One region of the Oceanobacillus longus genome, then DNA from elsewhere that is predicted to be linked to it. Evidence: a T-box and tRNA genes for the amino acid it is inferred to sense, from the RefSeq annotation. Region 1 holds a T-box; the other holds one or more tRNA genes.

Region 1 (3,391 bases):
TGTATTGTTACGGATGGTAATGATATTCTAGCGATAGACACAATTGGATATTCCATCCCAATTCGCAAAAGCAGATTAATCCCACGCCAAGAACAGCTTGTTTTCGACATGATTGATAACACGAAACCGCAATCTTTTAAATTTGATGACAGTGACTATGAAAAGGAATACCATATGCTATCAATGCCTCCAGAATTTGTCTATGGACTTACAAGAAAGGAAAGGCAGTTGAAGCAATTGCTCATGATTGGGCTTGATCAATTGAAGACTACGAATAACAGAGAAGAATTGCGTTACTGGCTGACTGAATGGGACCCGAAACAGTATCCAGCAATCCGTTACATGGATGAAAATCGGGTATGGGAAACATTGTATAATGGCGTGAAAGAAGGCTGGAGTCCGTCACATGAGGAGCTATGTGCAAAACTCATACGTGGCCAGCAATTCCTGGAAAAAATGTGGGAAGCGGAATTAGGACCGGAGCCCAATACTTCGAATCAGAAATAGCCAGGCAACATTTTATTTCAATAATTGTGCTTGAGATACTGTGGTTTTGGTGGAGAGTGCTGAAGTTCACAAGAAAGATGCTGAAATTCACAGGAAAAGTGCCGAAGTTCACACCAAAAAAGCTGAAGTTCACAAACAAAATGCTGAAGTTCACATGTCCAAGCAAATTCCACAACAAAAAAGTTGCCCGGGCTCTATGCCTGGGCAACTTTTTTACGATTATTTTTTTACTCTTCCAAGTCCCATTGCTTTTTTTGCCTTCGCAACAGTTTTATTCGCTGTAAAGGATGCTTTCTCTGCACCTTGATCTAAAATATCATCCAATTTTACGGAGTTAATTAATTCAGCGTACCTGTCTTGAATTGGTTTCAACGTTTCAATTACAGCATTTGCTACGCCTTGTTTAAAATCGCCGTAACCTTTCCCTTCATATTTAGCTTCCAAGGATTTTATCGACTCCCCGGTGCAGCTAGAATAAATGGTAAGCAGGTTGGAAACACCAGGCTTATTTTCTTTATCATATTTAACAATTCCTTCTGAATCAGTAACTGCGCTTTTGATTTTTTTCTCAATTTTCTTTGGTTCGTCAAGCATGGAAATAAAGCCTTTTTCATTTTCATCGGATTTACTCATCTTCTTCATAGGTTCCTGTAAAGACATGATACGCGCTCCAACTTTTGGAATACGAATATCGGGAATGGTAAAAATATCATTAAAACGGTTATTAAAGCGCCCGGCCAAATCTCTTGTCAGCTCAAGATGTTGTTTTTGATCATCACCAACAGGTACGATATTTGTATTATAAAGTAGGATATCTGCAGCCATGAGAGACGGATAGGTTAATAATGCAGAGGAAATAGCTTCTTTCCCTGCAGATTTATCCTTATACTGTGTCATACGTTCCAATTCACCGATATAGCTGATTGATTGCAACATCCACCCCAGTTGGGTATGTGCAGGTACTTCAGATTGTACAAAAAGCGTTGAGGTTTCAGGATCGATTCCTGAAGCAATATATAATGCTGCAAGGGAACGAATATTACTTCTCAATTTCAATCGTTCCTGTGGTACGGTAATTGCATGTTCATCCACAATACAGAAATAACAGTCATTATCGTTTTGTAATTCCACAAACTGCTGGATTGCTCCAAGGTAATTACCAAGTGTTAAAGTTCCGCTCGGCTGAATTCCTGAGAAAATTGTTTCCATTTTTTATCACTCCATTTTTATTTCTACATTAAAAAAAGCCCACTCTTCTCCCATCGCAAGGGACGAATGAACCGCGGTGCCACCCTAATTATCTTACATAAAATGTAAGATCACTTTATAAATAAGCTCGAAAGTCCAATTCCAATTTACCTTGATGCTTGTTTTCACCAACCACAAGCTCTCTTAAAATCAGTGGGTAATTGTACTCTATCTTTATCATCGCTATAAATATGAATTTAATTTATTATATACAAACTTTAAATCATAAAGCAAGGAATTTCAGTTGCAAGTTTGGATTAAACACGGTTTCTTTTCACCAGCTTTTATTCGAGTGAATGGTTCTTACGTTGGTAAGTGGATAGAATAACGCCTCCCACAATAAAAAAGGACCCGACTATCTCTACACCTGTAATCGGCTTGTACAATAAGATCAATCCCATAATCATTGCAACAAAAGGTTCTAAATTAGATAATATCGATGCATTCGAAGCGTTGACATACCGAATATTCTTATTCCAAATAAGTGTAGCTATACCGTGTACAACAATTGCCGTTGTAATTAGAAAAACCCAATCAGGAATATCCATACTTATCCGTAAAGGATTATCTAATATAAAAACAAAGGGGACTGAAACAATAAACCCTACAATATTCGAATATAAGGTAATAGTAAGTGGATCAACTCTTTGGGAGAGCACTTTTGTCATAATAATCATGATAGCGAAAGTTACCATCGTTACAACAATCCAGAGAAGACCCTTGTCCATGTCTAAAGAAGATAAACTCCCTTTAGCTACTACAAAATAAATACCTAGTATCGCTATAAAAGACCCTAAAACCATGCGAATCGATAATCTCTCTTTTAAGAAAAGGGCCGCTAAGAATCCGGTTAAAATGGGAGTTGTTGCTAGAATTAATGCAGATGTTGTTGGATCTGCTGTTTGTAGTCCTACAAAAAAAGACCATTGATTTATAAATACACCAATAACCCCCAGAATGGAAATAGCAAGTAAATCGGTTTTATTTAACCGTTTAAAATGTTTTTTATAAGTTGATAATCCAAGTAAAAATAACACAATAAAGAAAAGTCTCAGTGATGTTAATAGACTTGGGGAGAAATATTGAACTAAAATCTTTCCAAATACAAAATTACTACCCCATACGATTACACAAAAAGTTAACCAAGCATAAGATTTAAGCATCTATTTATACGCTCCTATAGAAAAATCACAACTTTATAATTATAAGCGTTAACTCAAGTTCCGTATACCTTTTCGCAAATTTAAATTTATTCTACATAAGTGCCACTTTTACCTCGTTAAGTTTTAACATCAATAAAATGAGACGATTAAAAATCCTCTTGCTCAACCATTCTTATTTTCACTCCTTCACACTATTTTTAAAGTTCACCAAACGGATTAAAAAAATTAAATTTAGTTATAGGGATTTTTAATAATTTTTTAAAACATGTGCACTTTAGTAATATGTACTTGAATTTTTTTTAAATTACGTAACGTCGAATTAGGAACTTAGGAGGATTATGGTATGGAAGCAACAAACTATAAAGGTACGGATAAAATGATTTTTGGTATTGTATTTGGTGTTATTACATTTTGGTTATTTGCCCAAGCAATGGTAAATATTGTTCCAGCAGTTCAAGCGGATTTGGGTGTTG
Region 2 (3,391 bases), on a different contig from region 1:
TCACTCTTATTTAGTTTTTAAGGTATAAGTTAAAAAAGACTTGCATTTTAGTTTGAAAATGCATATAATGTAACTTGTCCTTGTTTTTCAAGGAATGTCTGGTAGCAATAGCGAAGAGGTCACACCTGTTCCCATCTCGAACACAGAAGTTAAGCTCTTCAGCGTCGATGGTAGTTGGGGCATTGCCCCTGCAAGAGTAGAACGCCGCCAGGCAACAATCCATTACTGTATAACGTTTAAAGTTATTATAGCAATGGCTCTGCTCCGAAATATCTAGATTCCGAGGACAAGCAATCAATGTTTGAACTATTAACTTAGAATTTCGGTATTGGATTATTCCACAGTAGCTCAGTGGTAGAGCAATCGGCTGTTAACCGATCGGTCGTAGGTTCGAATCCTACCTGTGGAGCCAAATGGAGAGCTGTCCGAGTGGCCGAAGGAGCACGATTGGAAATCGTGTAGGCCGCTAACGCGGCCTCGAGGGTTCGAATCCCTCGCTCTCCGCCACTACTTATTATTTAATGGCCCGTTGGTCAAGCGGTTAAGACACCGCCCTTTCACGGCGGTATCACGGGTTCGAATCCCGTACGGGTCACCAACATGGAGGATTAGCTCAGCTGGGAGAGCACCTGCCTTACAAGCAGGGGGTCGCAGGTTCGAGCCCTGCATCCTCCACCATTTTTAAACATTTAGATAAATATTAATTTATCTCCCAAATCGCGGGGTGGAGCAGTCTGGTAGCTCGTTGGGCTCATAACCCAGAGGTCGTAGGTTCAAATCCTGCCCCCGCAACCAAATTATTTCAGGTTAACTACGTTGAATAGACTTCTTTGTTAATTGAAAATCAGTAGTGCTTGAAGAGTGCAATCAACCAATTAATTATTATTAATGGTTAAGTAAATTTCCTTATTTCAAATAAGGTCCGGTAGTTCAGTTGGTTAGAATGCCTGCCTGTCACGCAGGAGGTCGCGGGTTCGAGTCCCGTCCGGACCGCCACTTTTTTTAAGAGAGTAGTATTATAATTTAATAATATTCCATGGCTTGGTAGCTCAGTCGGTAGAGCAGAGGACTGAAAATCCTTGTGTCGGCGGTTCGATTCCGTCCCGAGCCACCTTTTTTATTTAAACATTTTTGGAGGGGTAGCGAAGTGGCTAAACGCGGCGGACTGTAAATCCGCTCCCTCAGGGTTCGGCAGTTCGAATCTGCCCCCCTCCACCATGTTTTATTTTCAACTAAATTTCATATAGGGGTATAGTTTAACGGTAGAACTACGGTCTCCAAAACCGTCAATGTGGGTTCGATTCCTACTACCCCTGCTTTTATTATGGCGGTCGTGGCGAAGGGGTTAACGCACCGGATTGTGGCTCCGGCATTCGTGGGTTCGATTCCCATCGGTCGCCCTCATAATAATTTTTGGGCCATAGCCAAGCGGTAAGGCATCGGGTTTTGATCCCGTGTACCCCAGGTTCGAATCCTGGTGGCCCAGCCATTTGCGGAAGTAGTTCAGTGGTAGAACATCACCTTGCCAAGGTGGGGGTCGCGGGTTCGAATCCCGTCTTCCGCTCCATTATATTATTGGCGGTATAGCCAAGTGGTAAGGCAGAGGTCTGCAAAACCTTTATCACCGGTTCAAATCCGGTTACCGCCTCCATATCACATGCCGGTGTGGCGGAATTGGCAGACGCGCGGGACTCAAAATCCCGTGTCTTCACGGACGTGTCGGTTCGACCCCGACCACCGGTATCATAACATTAATAGGACGGTGTTCTCTTTGGAGAGCGCCGTCTTTTTTGCGTACATTTTGCGTTGAGCCTTCGATATTTAGTCCCGTGCATAGGTACTCTTACTTCCGCTTTCCTTTCATTAATTCAGGGCGAGTGTTTTTTTTATAGGCAATCGACGTAGCAAAAAATTAGCACCGATGTAATCGATATAGCAACGGAGCTTATCGAGTTGGAAACGTTGTCCTTCCTTGAATCGGTACGCATAATCAGAAGTATATCCGCATTTGAAGCAAATCCAGAAAATATTTTCGGCCAATGCTATAAGACCGAGTTCCGAACAATAGTAGTAAGGTAATCGATACTTTTGCCTTGATTGCAACAGTTACAGGTATTGTAACTAGTCTTGGGTATGGTGGATTGCTTGGTCACCATATGTAGGTACATTTATTGCGAGAGTTTCAGAGGGGCGTACACTTAGAGAATTCCCTATTGCAGTTTTACTTGTTCCTTCTTTAGTTAATTTTTTATGGTTTACGTTGATTGGTATCTTGAGTACAATGCCGTTTAGTATAATTGCTTCGATTTTAACGATAATTTTAATTGTTGTTTTCTTTATAACTTCTGCTGATTCAGCGACATTTGTTTTGAGTATGCATTCCACTAATGGATCTTTAAATCCTGCAAAACGGTTTAAATTCGTTTGGGGTATCGTTCTTTCATTAACTGCTATTAATTTGTTATATAGCGGAGGACTGCAAGCAGTACAAAATGTGATGATTATTGCTGCGTTTCCATTTTCTATTATATTGCTGCTTATGGTTTGTTCTCTTTTAAAGTCACTGAGATTGGAAAAAGTTAATGGAAAACAAAAAAAGTAAGGGTTTAAAATTAATCGGAATCAGTACAATAGCCCAATAATTATTGGTACATGATGCATAGGCTAATGGAGTAGATATGTATTTAGAAATGAGGGAAATAGATGAATAAAGAATGGAAAGAAAATATGGAATCTCCGGAGCATATGAATGATTTACATGAAGGCTATTTACAGCAACCGTATTATAGAGTGGAAAGCCAAGATATTCACGGGGAAGAGCGATTTGTTGGTCCTTTTCTCGTACCATTTGTAGGTGCGCTGGCAGGTGGCCTTTTGGCAGGTGCAGTTTTCAGTCCGAATTATGGTTATTATCCACCTTATCCAGTATATGCAGCCTATCCACCATACCCTTCATACCCTCCATATCCGTACTACCCACATTATTATGGTTATTAAGCAGTTATGAACGGAATAGACGTGCATCGTTTCATTCGATGTACGTCTCACTTTTTTCCGGAGTACATGAAATTTGATGCACCCTTTGTTGCTGTCGCACATTTATTCACCGCAATTATTAGTGCAAATAATCTAGGGGTTCCACTACTTTTTCTGATGAAGCTGGCGTCTGACTCCTTATAAATGATTAATGAGCCGTATCATAAACAGATACGACTCATTGTAAATCCTCGTGTATTAGCTCCTTTTATCTTCTTCCTTCTTTGTTTTATCAATATATTCTTTCATTGCTTTTTTATTTGGAGTAAGTGTTAAACCTAACGACTTTCTTTCCTGATTAGCATCTTTGTAAAATGCGATCGCCATCAATATGACCACCACACTGAATGGCAAT

The links. A T-box is a leader RNA that pairs with one kind of tRNA and senses whether it is charged. The one in region 1 lies ahead of trpS (tryptophan--tRNA ligase), so its partner is inferred to be a tRNA-Trp.
Region 2: it encodes a tRNA-Trp, which carries the amino acid that the T-box ahead of trpS (tryptophan--tRNA ligase) is inferred to sense. The anticodon was not compared.

Annotation. Positions count from the first base shown of each region.
Region 1 covers NZ_JBHSAO010000008.1:224,921-228,311, reverse strand. Annotated here, with positions in the region: gene ACFOUV_RS11770 (YjbA family protein) at 1-507, shown strand, start outside; gene trpS (tryptophan--tRNA ligase) at 727-1,716, opposite strand; T-box leader at 1,772-1,945, opposite strand; gene ACFOUV_RS11760 (DMT family transporter) at 2,040-2,918, opposite strand; gene ACFOUV_RS11755 (MFS transporter) at 3,262-3,391, shown strand, end outside.
Region 2 covers NZ_JBHSAO010000020.1:11,100-14,490, reverse strand. Annotated here, with positions in the region: rRNA gene rrf (5S ribosomal RNA) at 98-213, shown strand; tRNA gene ACFOUV_RS18520 (tRNA-Asn) at 338-412, shown strand; tRNA gene ACFOUV_RS18515 (tRNA-Ser) at 416-507, shown strand; tRNA gene ACFOUV_RS18510 (tRNA-Glu) at 524-598, shown strand; tRNA gene ACFOUV_RS18505 (tRNA-Val) at 603-678, shown strand; tRNA gene ACFOUV_RS18500 (tRNA-Met) at 719-795, shown strand; tRNA gene ACFOUV_RS18495 (tRNA-Asp) at 920-996, shown strand; tRNA gene ACFOUV_RS18490 (tRNA-Phe) at 1,039-1,111, shown strand; tRNA gene ACFOUV_RS18485 (tRNA-Tyr) at 1,134-1,218, shown strand; tRNA gene ACFOUV_RS18480 (tRNA-Trp) at 1,246-1,316, shown strand; tRNA gene ACFOUV_RS18475 (tRNA-His) at 1,328-1,400, shown strand; tRNA gene ACFOUV_RS18470 (tRNA-Gln) at 1,415-1,489, shown strand; tRNA gene ACFOUV_RS18465 (tRNA-Gly) at 1,493-1,567, shown strand; tRNA gene ACFOUV_RS18460 (tRNA-Cys) at 1,578-1,651, shown strand; tRNA gene ACFOUV_RS18455 (tRNA-Leu) at 1,660-1,743, shown strand; gene ACFOUV_RS18450 (BCCT family transporter) at 2,141-2,602, shown strand; gene ACFOUV_RS18445 (hypothetical protein) at 2,704-2,997, shown strand; gene ACFOUV_RS18440 (BCCT family transporter) at 3,235-3,391, opposite strand, start outside.